DNA from 3 places in the Streptomyces sp. BL1 genome. Region 3 is predicted to be linked to each of the others. Evidence: riboswitches for the same ligand, from Rfam matches in the RefSeq annotation. Region 3 holds a riboswitch; each other region holds the start of a gene.
What was found. Region 3 has a riboswitch for glycine ahead of gcvT (glycine cleavage system aminomethyltransferase GcvT). Riboswitches for the same ligand answer to the same signal wherever they lie in the genome.
Positions count from the first base shown of each region.

Region 1: another riboswitch for glycine. It lies ahead of gcvP (aminomethyl-transferring glycine dehydrogenase); the one in region 3 lies ahead of gcvT (glycine cleavage system aminomethyltransferase GcvT).
Region 2: another riboswitch for glycine. It lies ahead of AC3AGO_RS33010 (trimeric intracellular cation channel family protein); the one in region 3 lies ahead of gcvT (glycine cleavage system aminomethyltransferase GcvT).

Region 1 is NZ_JBXYWZ010000002.1:1,112,733-1,116,935, reverse strand. Features, by position in the region: gene AC3AGO_RS05185 (DNA polymerase IV) at 1-876, shown strand, start outside; gene AC3AGO_RS05180 (PRC-barrel domain-containing protein) at 789-1,169, opposite strand; glycine riboswitch at 1,312-1,413, shown strand; glycine riboswitch at 1,415-1,542, shown strand; gene gcvP (aminomethyl-transferring glycine dehydrogenase) at 1,607-4,203, shown strand, end outside.
Region 2 is NZ_JBXYWZ010000002.1:7,518,180-7,522,382, reverse strand. Features, by position in the region: gene AC3AGO_RS33020 (FMN-dependent NADH-azoreductase) at 1-498, shown strand, start outside; gene AC3AGO_RS33015 (ABC transporter permease) at 648-1,922, shown strand; glycine riboswitch at 1,951-2,044, shown strand; glycine riboswitch at 2,046-2,150, shown strand; gene AC3AGO_RS33010 (trimeric intracellular cation channel family protein) at 2,328-2,942, shown strand; gene AC3AGO_RS33005 (hypothetical protein) at 3,338-3,505, shown strand; gene AC3AGO_RS33000 (DUF952 domain-containing protein) at 3,668-4,018, shown strand; gene AC3AGO_RS32995 (DUF6011 domain-containing protein) at 4,036-4,203, opposite strand, start outside.
Region 3 is NZ_JBXYWZ010000002.1:2,753,967-2,758,169, reverse strand. Features, by position in the region: gene glyA (serine hydroxymethyltransferase) at 1-54, opposite strand, end outside; gene gcvH (glycine cleavage system protein GcvH) at 142-522, opposite strand; gene gcvT (glycine cleavage system aminomethyltransferase GcvT) at 635-1,795, opposite strand; glycine riboswitch at 1,959-2,062, opposite strand; gene AC3AGO_RS12060 (AAA family ATPase) at 2,299-3,000, shown strand; gene AC3AGO_RS12055 (enhanced serine sensitivity protein SseB) at 3,120-3,896, shown strand; gene AC3AGO_RS12050 (enhanced serine sensitivity protein SseB C-terminal domain-containing protein) at 4,033-4,203, shown strand, end outside.

The DNA.
Region 1 (4,203 bases), 1.6 Mb from region 3:
GGGGAGACGGCCGAGGCGGGGGAGGCGGAGCTGCTGCGGCTGCTGGGCAAGGCGCACGGCACGGCGCTGTACACGATGGCCAACGGCTATGACGACCGTCCCGTGGTCGCCGAGCGGGACGCCAAGTCGGTGTCGGTGGAGGACACCTTCGATGTCGACCTGACCGACCGTACGCAGGTGCAGCTGGAGGTCTCACGGCTCGCGGACCGGTGCGTGAAGCGGTTGCGGGAGGCGGGGCGCTCCGGCAGGACGGTGGTGATCAAGGTGCGCAGCTACGACTTCTCCACGCTGACCCGCTCCGAGACGCTGCGCGGGCCGACCGACGACCCCGGCGTCGTGCGGGAGGCCGCGGCCCGGCTGATCGACGGTGTGGACACCACGGCGGGTGTGCGGCTGCTGGGGGTGGGCGTGAGCGGGCTGGCCGACTTCACACAGGAGGATCTGTTCGCGCAGGCCGCGGAGGGGGCCGAGGAGGCGCGGCGGATGCGGCGGATGGTGGGGGCCGAGGCGGAGCCGGGGGAGGAGGACCCGGACGAGGAGGATCAGAGCGCCGCGGCGCCGGCCGTCGTGGAGGAGGAGATACCCGCGGTGCGGCGGTGGCTGCCGGGCCTGGACGTCCGGCACACCGAGTACGGGCCGGGCTGGGTGCAGGGCAGCGGCGTGGGGCGTGTCACCGTGCGTTTCGAGCGACCCGGCGATCCCCCCGGCCGGGTAAGGACGTTCACCGTCGACGACCCCTGTCTCGAGCCGGCCGAGCCGCTTCCGCCGGCGCCGATGAGCGGCGCGGATCAGCTCTCCGAGCCCGCTATCCGGCCGAAGTCCCGGTCCGGGGACGGGGCGGCGCCCTCGCCGACGGCGGGGACGTCGAGTCCGTAGTGGTGGTAGAGCTGGAGTTCCTGGGCGGGCGAGAGGTGCCGGCCGACGCCGAAGTCGGGCGCGTCCTTGATGAGTGCGCGGGCGAAGGGGACACGGAGCGTCTCGTCCACGACGCTGCTGGGTTCGAGGGGGACGAACGCGTCGCGGCTGAAGATTCCGGTGCGGACCGCGGCCCACTCCGGTTCGCCGGTGGCGTCGTCGAGATACACCTCGTCCACGGTGCCGATCTTCGTGCCGTGGGTGTCGAACGCCTTGCGGCCGATCAGGCTCCGCGGATCGATTTCGGTCTGCACGGTCCCTCCAATAGGTCGCAACTGCTCCATCGGGATCCTCTGGGGCGGTAGTACAACGAAAAGGCACTTTTCGGTTGTTGGCCACTCGGGCGCAGGCCTGGTTCCCACTGATTACCTCGCTGGTAGGCTCGGAAACGGCTGTCGACCCCACGCGGGAGAGTCCTCGGTGGAGCGTGTGTGCCGGGGACGCCGAAGGAGCAACTCCTCCCCGGAATCTCTCAGGCTCACGTACCGCGTGGACGAGGCCACTCTGGAAAGCAGGGCGGGCCGCGGACGAGTGCCGGAGCCCCTCCTCACCGACGGTGTAAGCCGGGCCGGCCGAGCACAGCCGGCGGGACCGGTGAATCTCTCAGGTGGAGATGACAGAGGGGGAGGCCGTCAGGGCACCCGTGCGTGGTGTCCCTTCGAAGGTCGCAGAGACCAGGAGGCCTCCGCAGATGACTGCCAACCGCATCCCCCTCGCCGAGCTGGAGCGCGGCACACCGTTCGAGCGTCGGCACATCGGGCCCGACACCGGGGCCCAGGCCAAGATGCTCGCCCAGGTCGGATACGGCTCCCTCGACGAACTCACCGCCGCCGCCGTGCCGGACGTCATCAAGAGCGCCGGCGCGCTGCGGCTTCCTGATGCCCGCAGCGAGGCCGAGGTACAGGCCGAGCTGCGCGAGCTGGCCGGCCGCAACGACGTGCTGCACCCCATGATCGGGCTTGGCTACTACGGCACTTACACACCGCCGGTGGTGCTGCGCAATGTGATGGAGAACCCCGCCTGGTACACGGCGTACACCCCGTACCAGCCGGAGATCTCGCAGGGCAGGCTCGAGGCCCTGCTCAACTTCCAGACTGTCGTGGCCGATCTGACCGGTCTGCCCACTTCCAACTCCTCACTGCTGGACGAACCGACCGCCGCCGCCGAGGCGATGGCGATGTCCCGGCGCGTGGGCAAGGTCAAGCAGGGCGTGTACCTGGTCGATTCGGACTGCCTGCCGCAGACCGTCGCCGTCATCCAGACCCGCGCCGAACCCACGGGTGTCGAGGTCGTCGTCGCCGACCTGAGCGAGGGCATTCCGGACGGGATCGCCGAGCGTGGCGTGTTCGGCATGCTGCTGCAGTACCCGGGTGCCTCGGGCGCCGTGCGTGATTACCGTGCCGTCATCGAGCAGGCGCACGAGCTCGGCGCGGTGGTCACCGTCGCCGCCGACCTGCTGTCGCTCACGCTGCTCACGTCGCCCGGCGAGCTGGGTGCCGACATCGCCGTCGGCAGCAGCCAGCGCTTCGGTGTCCCCATGGGCTTCGGCGGCCCGCACGCGGGATACATGTCGGTGCACGACAAGTTCGCGCGCAGCCTGCCCGGCCGCCTCGTGGGCGTCTCCAAGGACGAGGACGGCAGCCAGGCGTACCGGCTGGCGCTGCAGACGCGCGAGCAGCACATCCGCCGGGAGAAGGCGACCAGCAACATCTGCACCGCGCAGGTGCTGCTCGCCGTGATGGCCGGGCTGTACGCCGTCCACCACGGGCCCGAGGGACTGGCCGCCATCGCCCGCCGTACGCACCGGTTCGCGACGCTGCTGGACGCCGGGCTGCGGCAGGGCGGTGTGGAGACCGTGCACGGCGCGTTCTTCGACACCGTGACCGCGCGGGTGCCGGGCCGGGCCGCCGATGTCGTGGAGCGGGCCCGCCAGGAGGGCGTCAACCTCCGCCTGGTGGACGCCGATCACGTCGGCATCTCCTGTGACGAGACGACGGCGCGGGAGCAACTGAGCGCCGTGTGGAGCGCGTTCGGGGTCGAGGCCGACATCGAGCAGCTGGACGGGGCGACCGAGGACGTGCTGCCCGAGGGGCTGCTGCGGCAGGACGAGTACCTGACGCACCCGGTCTTCCACGAGCACCGTTCCGAGACGGCCCTGCTGCGCTACCTGCGCAAGCTCGCCGACCGCGACTACGCGCTGGACCGCGGCATGATCCCGCTCGGTTCCTGCACGATGAAGCTGAACGGCACCACGGAGATGGAGCCGGTCACCTGGCCGGAGTTCGGCGCGCTGCACCCCTTCGCGCCCGCCGCGCAGGCCGGCGGCTACCTGACGCTGATCGGGGAGCTGGAGGACCGGCTGGCGGAGATCACCGGATACGACAAGGTCTCGCTGCAGCCCAACGCCGGTTCCCAGGGCGAGCTCGCCGGGCTGCTGGCCGTACGCGCCTTCCACCGCGCCAACGGCGACGACCAGCGCACCGTGTGCCTGATCCCGTCCTCGGCGCACGGCACCAACGCGGCCAGCGCCGTGATGGCGGGGATGAAGGTCGTCGTCGTCAAGACGAGCGAGAACGGCGACGTCGAACTGGACGACCTGCACGCCAAGATCGAGAAGCACGGCGACGAACTGGCCGTCCTGATGGTCACCTACCCCTCCACGCACGGGGTGTTCGAGGAGCACATCAGCGACATCTGCGCGAGCGTGCACGAGGCGGGCGGCCAGGTGTACGTCGACGGCGCGAACCTCAACGCGCTGGTGGGCGTGGCCCGTCCGGGCAAGTTCGGTGCCGACGTGTCGCACCTGAACCTGCACAAGACCTTCTGCATCCCGCACGGCGGGGGCGGTCCCGGTGTCGGCCCGATCGGCGTGCGCGAGCACCTCGCCCCGTACCTGCCCAGCCACCCGCTGCAGCCCGAGGCGGGCCCCTCGGAGACGGGCATCGGCCCGATCTCCGGCGCGCCGTGGGGCTCGGCCGGCATCCTGCCGATCTCCTGGGCGTACCTGCGGCTGATGGGCGCCGACGGGCTGCGGCGTGCCACGCAGGTCGCGGTGCTCGGCGCCAACTACATCGCCAAGCGCCTGGAGCCGCACTACCCGGTCCTGTACACGGGGCCGAACGGTCTGGTCGCGCACGAGTGCATCATCGACGTCCGGCCGCTGACCAAGCAGACCGGAGTGAGCATCGACGATGTCGCCAAGCGGCTGATCGACTACGGCTTCCACGCGCCGACCATGTCGTTCCCGGTCGCCGGGACGCTGATGATCGAGCCGACGGAGAGCGAGGA
Region 2 (4,203 bases), 4.8 Mb from region 3:
GGTGTGCCGCTCGCCGAGGTGGCGGCACTGGCCGAGAGCGCGTCCGAGGCGCGGGAGTGGGCGCTGACACTGCCGTACGTCACCGAACTGCTGGAAGCGGAGACCGTGCTGCTCGGCGTGCCGATGTACAACTTCTCGGTCCCCGCCGCCCTGAAGGCGTGGATCGAGCGGGTGTCCTTCCCCGGCGCGTTCACCGACCCGCACACCGGGGAGAGCCTGTTGTCCGGTACGCGGATCGTGCTGGTCGCGGCACGCGGCGGCGCCTACGGCCCGGGCACGCCCCGGGAACCGTTCGACTTCCAGATCCCGTACCTCCGCGCGTACTTCAGTGCGCTCGGCGTCCCCGAGGACGAACTGCACGTCGTGCACGCCGAGATGACACGCGCGGAAGACATCCCGGCTCTCGCGCCCTTTCGCGACATGGCCGCGGTCTCCCTGGCGTCGGCCCAGGACGCGGTCAGAGACCTGGCACTCCGAACGACCCGCCAACCGAGCTGACCGGGCGGCAGGGCTGAACTGCCCTCCCCGGACGGGCCGGAAGTCCCTACCGCCGCGCCGCGGGTCTCTGGCTCCCTTGCAGGATGGCGCGGCGCACAGTGCGCCCCGTCGCCCCTGGAGCAAGTGCCGACAGCGCCGAGGAAGTGTGCATGACCGCGCCGTTCCCCCGCCCCGACCGGGACGGCATGTGCGAGGAAGTCGCGCCCGCGGGCGATGGCTTGGGGCGGCAGGGACACGGGAAGCGCACACCGGGTGAGCGGTGGCGGGCGTTCCGGCACTCACCGATGTACCCCGCCACGGTGCTGATGTTCCTCATCGCAGCCGTCGCCGGGCTGCTCGCCGGTACGTACTCGTACGTGATGGCCAAGCCCGAACCGCGCATGCTGCCCGTCGCCCTCGTCGACGACTCCCCCGACGAACAGCGTTTCCTGAAGGCTCTCGACGGAGAGCTGCACGCCTCGCTCGCACCTCACCGGTACGGGAACGACGCCGCAGCCGCACGGAAGGTCAGCGAGCGCGAGGTCTACGCCGTCGTACGCGGTCACGCCGGTCCGGAGGCGCGGACCGGACCGCACACGCCGGCAGATCAGAACGCCCCGGTGGAGCTGGACGTGTCGGGCGCGTCCGGTGCCTCGGTCGCCGAAGTGCTGAGCAAGGCGGCGCCGCGGGCGGCGGAGGAAGCCGGCGTGCGGGTGCGGGTCCGCGACACCCATCCGCCGCAGAAGACGGACCCGAAGGGGATCGCACTCTTCTATATGACGTTCGCCGCCGTGATGGTGGGTTTCCTGGGCGCCGGCCAGCTGTCGGCGCACGCCGACGGCCTCACGCCCGGCGGGCGCATCGGCTTCACGGCCGGCTTCGCCGTCCTGGGCGGGCTGTGCATCTACGCGGTCGCGGACTGGTGGCTGGACGTCCTCACCATGCCGTTCCTCATCCCGTGGCTGCTGCTGTCCCTGGCGATGTTCGCGTCCGGCATGCTGTTCACGATGTTCAGCGTCCTGCTGAAGAGATGGGCGCTGCTCCCGACGTACGGGCTGGTCGTGCTGCTGGGCGCCCCGTCCTGCGGCGGCTCCGTCCCCACGGGACTGCTGCCCCGGCCGCTGGCGGCGCTCGGCTGCCGGCTTCCGCAGGGCGCGACGGTCGAGGCTCTCAGCTCCGCGGTCTACTTCCCCGGCCATCAGTCGCCGCGTCCCGTCCTCGTACTCGCCGGCTGGGCCGTTCTGTCCTGCGCCGTGTTCTGGACCTGGCGGCACCGCCACCCGGGGAAGAGACAACCTCCGGCCGGTCCGGGCGAGTTGAGGGGGCGCGCTGACATTCCGAGCGGAGACGTACGAGGGGACGCGCACGGATACGTCGCACGGTACGCGTACGGGAATCCGGCGGGGAATCCATCGGCGCGCGGAGTGGACGTCGAGCCGTGTTAGCGTAACGGCACAACAGCAGACAGGCCGTTGACCCTGTGCGGGAGAATCACGCCCTTTCGCGGCGGTGATGCCGAAGGAGCAACCCTCCCGGAATCTCTCAGGCCGGTTACCGCGCAGGAAAGGCACCTCTGAAAAGCGGCACCGCGGACTCTCCGCAGGTGCCCGCCCACGGGGCAAACCGCCAGGCCAGGCGGTGAAACTCTCAGGCTTCATGACAGAGCGGGAAAGTCCGCGCGCCGCATGCCCGCACACTCCACGTGCACGGAATGCGCCGCGCCGTCCGGCATACCCGTTCGCGAAATGGAGTCCCCGTGCGCCCCGTGCTCACCCCTGCCCGCTGCCCCGTTCCGGCAGCTCTTCCCTTTTCCGTCGCCAACTGCCCGGCGAACTGAGGGGATTGCTGCCGTGATCTTGCATGTGCTGTATCTCGTGGGCATCGCCGCATTCGCCGCCAGCGGCGTACTGGCGGCACACGAGGCGAAGATGGACTTCTTCGGCGGACTGGTGCTCGCATTCGCCGCGTCGATATCCGGCGGCACCCTGCGGGATGTTCTGTTGGACCGCCGCCCGCTCTACTGGACGCACGACTGGGTCCTGCTGGCCGTCATCGCCGGCGTCGCGGTGCTGACGAGTCTCTATCCGGCCCGGCGCCGATTCCCGCACCGCACCCTGCTGTTGGTCGACGCCCTCGGACTCGCGGTGGTCACCGTGATCGGCGCACGGGCGGCCCTGGAGGCCGGCGTCACCCCGCCCGCGGTGATCATCCTGGCGGTGCTGACCGGCGTCACGGGCGAGATCGTGCGGGACCTGCTGTGCGGGGAGAGCCCTCCGCTGCTGCTCCGCGAGGACTTCTACGCCACGGCCGCGGCGGCCGGCGCGGCCTGCTGCCTCGCCCTCGACAGCCTCGGCGTCCCCTCCACCGCCACGACGATCACCTCCGCGGCGCTGGTGTTCCTGCTGCGCACGCTCGCCATCCGGTACGGCCTCCGCCTCCCCGGCCTGCACCGCTCCCCCGCCTGACGGCAGAGGCACCCGGCCCCTCCGTACGGTTCTCATCCCCTTGCCCACAAAGGGGAGTTCGACTGATTCCAGCCAACGATGACAGCATTCCACTCGTTCGGGGGTATTGCTGGGCGGTGGAATGCCGGTAAAGTGACGGCCCATCAACTCAGGTGCATGAGTTGCCGTCTGGGCGCTTGTGGGCTTGGCGGCTGTCAACTGGGCGAAAGGAGGCCGGACATGCGTTGGACGATGAGTGCAGCACGGTGTGCGGCGTCCTTCCCGGTGCCGCCGGAATACCCCTTCGCGCGAGTCGCCGTGGGAATGGCCGGTTCCCCGCGACAGTCGCCGCCGACGCTCCCCGCATAGAGCGCAGGTCCCCGACACGCGTCCGGCCCGCAGGCTGGAGATGCACCATGACTCTCGAATCGATCGGTACATTTCTGGGCGGCCTGGGCGCCCTTGTCGCCGGAATCGCCCAGCTGATCACCGCCCTCGGCAAAAAGAAGACGCAGGACGAGGAAGACACCTGCTCCGGGGCCGACGCACCCCCCAGGATGATCTACGCATGGGCCTCCGTCTGACGCCGCACGGATACCCGGCACTCATGACCGTCACCGCCGACTGCCCCGCCCGGACCGCGTTTGCCGCACCGGCCGGGGCAGTCGCCTGCCGGTGACGACCCGGCTCCACCGCGCCCCGGCGAATCCGGCACCGTCGAACACCGCACCGCCTAGGGTCTGTTCATGACCGAAATTCTGCACCTCACCGAGCGCTCCCTGTGGGAGGCAGCGCGCGAGACTGGTACGTACGAGATGTCGGCCCGCGGCCGGACGCTGGAGGAGGTCGGCTTCATCCACGGCTCGGCGCGGCATCAACTCCCCCGTGTCGCCGAGATGCTGTACGGCGCGGGCACCCCCGCCGCCGGGGAGCTCGTCGTCCTCGTCATCGACAGCGAACGCCTGACAGTCCCCGTACGCCACGAGCCCCCGGTCCCCGGCGCCGACGAGACCTTCCCGCACATCTACGGCCCGCTGCCCGTGGACGCGGTCGTCGCCGTGGAATCGTGGACCGAGGCGGAGTCCCCGAGCCACTGAGCGGACCGAGCGCCCCCTCACACCCCCGGCAACGTGTCCTGGTCGACTTCGTGCAACGGCGGCACCGGCGCGCTGCGCAGCGCGAGCTTGTGCCGGCAGTCGGGCCCAAGGCCCCACAGGCGGGAGGCCCGGTCGCGCAGCGGCTGCCCGCACATGCGGCACAGGACGCGCCGGCCTTGCACGGG
Region 3 (4,203 bases):
GGCGGCGGCGACGTCCGGGTCCACCTCGTGGAGAGAGCTGTTCAGAAGCGACATGGATCCATCCCTGATGGCGCGCGTCACGGCGCGGTAGTGACGGGCAGAGCAGTAGGCGTACAGCCTGGGTTCCCGGCCTCGGGCGGCTCAGGCTCCCTTGGCGAAGGCGGTGTACTCGTCGGCGGACAGCAGGTCGTCCGGCTCGTCGGTGACCTTCACCTTGAACAGCCAACCGCCCTCGAAGGGGGCGGAGTTCACCAGCGCCGGGTCGTCCACCACGTCCTGGTTGGTCTCGGTGACCTCACCGGTGACCGGTGCGTACAGGTCGCTGACCGACTTGGTGGACTCCAGCTCGCCGCAGGGCTCGCCCGCGGTCACCGAGTCGCCTACCTCAGGGAGCTGGACGAAGACCACGTCGCCGAGCGCGTCGGCGGCGTGGGACGTGATGCCGACCGTCGAGACGCCGTCCGCGGCGTCCGACAGCCACTCGTGCTCCTTGCTGTAGCGCAGCTGCTGGGGGTTGCTCATGGTGCGATTCTCCTGGATGAGAGGTGTGCAAAGGAAAACGGTCAGGTCAGGTGGGATGAGACCCACAGTCCGTGGCCGGGAGGTTTAGACGCCGGGTGATGCTCCGCGGGGCTCAGCGCTGCCTCTTGTAGAAGGGGAGGGCCACCACTTCGTACGGCTCGTGGCTGCCCCGGATGTCCACGGCGACGCCCTCCGTCCCGGGCTCCGCACGGGCCGCGTCCACGTATGCGATCGCGATCGGCTTGCCCAGGGTGGGGGACGGGGCACCGGAGGTGACCTCGCCGATGACCGTACCGTCACCGGCCGACACCACCGGGTAACCGGCGCGGGGGACGCGGCGGCCCTCGGCGATCAGGCCGACCAGCTTCCGCGGCGGTGCCTTCTCGGCACGCTCGGCGGCGGCCTCCAGTGGTTCGCGGCCCACGAAACGGCCGCCGTTGGTCTCCTTCTCGAACTTCACCGTCCGGCCGAGCCCCGCGTCGAACGGGGTGGTGGCGGTGGACAGTTCGTGTCCGTACAGCGGCATGCCCGCTTCGAGCCGCAGCGTGTCCCGGCAGCTCAGCCCGCACGGGGTGAGGCCCGCGCCCTCGCCGGCCGCGGTCACCGCCTCCCACACGGCGACGGCGTCGGCGGGGGCGACGAAGAGCTCGAAGCCGTCCTCGCCGGTGTATCCGGTACGGGCGATCAGCGCGTCCTTGCCCGCGACGGTGCCGGGCAGGCCCGCGTAGTACTTCAGGCCCTCCAGGTCCGCGTCGGTCAGCCCCTTCAGGCTGTGCTTGCCTTGAAGGATCCCGGCGGCCTCCGGGCCCTGGACGGCGATCAGCGCGTACGCGTCCCGGTCGTCCCGCACCTCCGCGCCCGCGAAGCCGGCCGAGCGTTCGGTGAGCGCGTCCAGCACCACCTGGGAGTTGGCGGCGTTCGCGACGACCATGAAGGTCTGCTCACCGGTGCGGTAGACGATCAGGTCGTCGAGGATGCCGCCGTTCTCGTCACAGATCATCGTGTAACGGGCGCGGCCCACGGCGAGCTTGGAGAGATTGCCGATGAGCGCGTAGTCGAGCAGCTCGGCGGCCTGCGCGCCCGTGATGGTGATCTCGCCCATGTGGGAGAGGTCGAACAGGCCCGCGCGGCTGCGCACGGCGTTGTGCTCGTCACGCTCGCTGCCGTACCGCAGCGGCATGTCCCAGCCCGCGAAGTCGGTCATCGTCGCGCCGAGCGCGCGATGTGTCGCGTCGAGGGCCGTCCTGCGAGGGGCGGGCGGATTTTCGCTCATGATCAGGCTCCCGGTCATGGGGGACGTGAGTGTCCTCCCCATCTGTCATCGGAACCTGAGAGGTTCGCCCGTGTCCCGTGAGCTTCGGAACGGAGCTTGCACCTTGGGTGGAGCCGGCGCCTCTGCAGCTCGCAGCGGCGGCGGCCCGCTTTTCAGATCTGCCTCACCCTGCGCGGTATCGGGGCCTGAGAGATTCAAGGGAGGAACTTGCTCCTTCGGCGCCCACGTCCTTCTTCTTCAGGACGGGGACTCTCCCGCGCGGGCTCAATCGGCCGGTATGGAGTTGGCGTGCACATCATGGCACGTTCGCGCCGTCTGCGGTCCCCCCGGCCGTACGGCATTCCACAGCACTTCGCGGCAGGTCCGCCCGGAGCGGACGGCCGCATGTCACGGGTGTGTACGGACACATGTCCCGGACCCGCCGCGCCTTGAATCGCATTACCGTTCCTTGACACTCTCGGGGAAAGCCGCGACGAGCGGTCCGAGCCGGGGAGGGCGATCGGGTGGCAAGCCTGCGCAGCGCGTACGTCGCGGTGAGCGCGACGGTGACGGGAAACGGCACGGGCGCCGGAGCGGGCACGGCCGTGCCCGCGCAGCGGTGCGCGCCGGTTCCCGCGCCCGCGCCCGCCGTGGAGGAACGGGACCTGCGCGGCACCGCGCCGGGCGGCACCCTGCGGTTCGCCGCCGGTGACCGGGTCGTGGTCTCCGGACTGCCCGGCAGCGGCAAGTCGACGCTGATGCGGCGCGCGGTAGCGCTCGGCGACACGGTGCGCCGCATCGACTCCCAGGACGTGCGCGAGCGCTGGGACCGCGGAATGCCGCGCTGGATGCCGTACGGGCTGTACCGGCCCTTTGTCAGGATTGCCCATTTCGCCGGTCTCCGGGGCGCGTTGACCTCCGGCGCGAGTGTCGTCGTGCACGACTGCGGTACGCAGAGCTGGGTGCGCAACTGGGTGGCGCGGGACACCCGGCGCCGGGGTGGGGGCCTGCATCTGGTGCTCCTCGACGTGCCGCCCGGCCTCGCCCTGGAGGGGCAGGCGGCGCGGGGGCGCGGGGTGTCCGGCTACGCCTTCGTACGTCACCGGCGCGCCGTCGCCCGCCTGGTGACGGCCGCCGAGGAGGGGACACTGCCGTCGGGCGTCACCTCGGTGACGCTGCTGGACCGGGAGGCCGCGGCCTCGCTGGCGGCCATCACCTTCGAATGAGGGCCGGCGTCTGCGCATGAGGGCCGGCGTCTGCGCATGAGGGCCGGGCGCGGGGCACCCCGCGCCCGGGGCGAGGACCGGCCAACAGGGCCGGAAACGCCTCCGATTAGGGTGGCCGCATGAGCATCCCGCAGGACTTCGGCCCAGGCCACGGCGGAGGCTGGCCCGGCAACGAGCTGGAAGAGGCCCTCGCGGCCTCACTCGCCGTCTCCTCCGCGGGCGGCCGGCTGCTGGAGGTGCTCGGCCGCAGCAGCCTCTGGGTGCCGCTGCCCGAAGGCGGCGGTCCGCAGAGCCCGAATCTGGACCTGCCGACGATCGAACTGGGCGGCGCGGCGTACGTCCCCGTCTTCAGCTCCGAGCAGCAGTTCCTCCAGGTGGTCGGCTCCCACATGGACTTCAGCATCGCGCCCGCGCGGGAGTTCGCGCGCGGTCTGCCCCCGCAGGTCGGGATCGCGGTGAACCCGGAGGGCGCCGTCGGCATCCCGCTGCCGCCCGAGGTGGTGGCGGAGCTGTGCAAGAACACCCCCGACGAGCAGGCCGCGTGGGGCGTGGCCCGCGGTGCGCGGGTGCGGCTCTTCGAACCGGACTGGCAGGAGGAGCCCGGGGAGTTCCTCGCCGCGGTGGCCGGCGAACTCGCCGTGCTGGGTCCCGTACGCACCGCGCGGCGTGCCCTCGCCAGCAGCGAGGGCGATCCCCCTGCGCTGTTCATCGGGGTCGAACTCGACCTCCTCGACCCCGAGGCCCGGCAGGCCGCGCACGACGCGCTGGGGCGGGCGCTGGGCAGGGTGGCCGTCAAGTGGCCCGTCCAGATGGTGCTGTTGGACGCGTCCCGGGATCCGGTGGCGGACTGGATGCGGCACTGCGTACGCCCGTTCTACTCGCGCGAGCACACCTGACGGGCGTACCGGCCGAAACGGAAGCGCCGAGTCGGCGGCGACGTGTCGTACCGGGCTCTTAAGCTGGAGAGATGACGGGGCGCGTCCGTACGCGAGTGCGGGCGCATGGTGAGCGAAGCAGAAGAAGGGCGGCTACGTGAGCGCGGGAGGAAGCGTCGAGCAGCTGCTGCAGCAGGTGTCGCCCGGCCGGTTCGACACCTACGAGGCACTGCTGAACGCGCTCACCGGGGCAGAGGTGTGGATGCTCCTGTGGACCGGCCAGGCCGGCTCGCCCGACGCGCAGTACGGAAACATGGAGGTCGGCGGG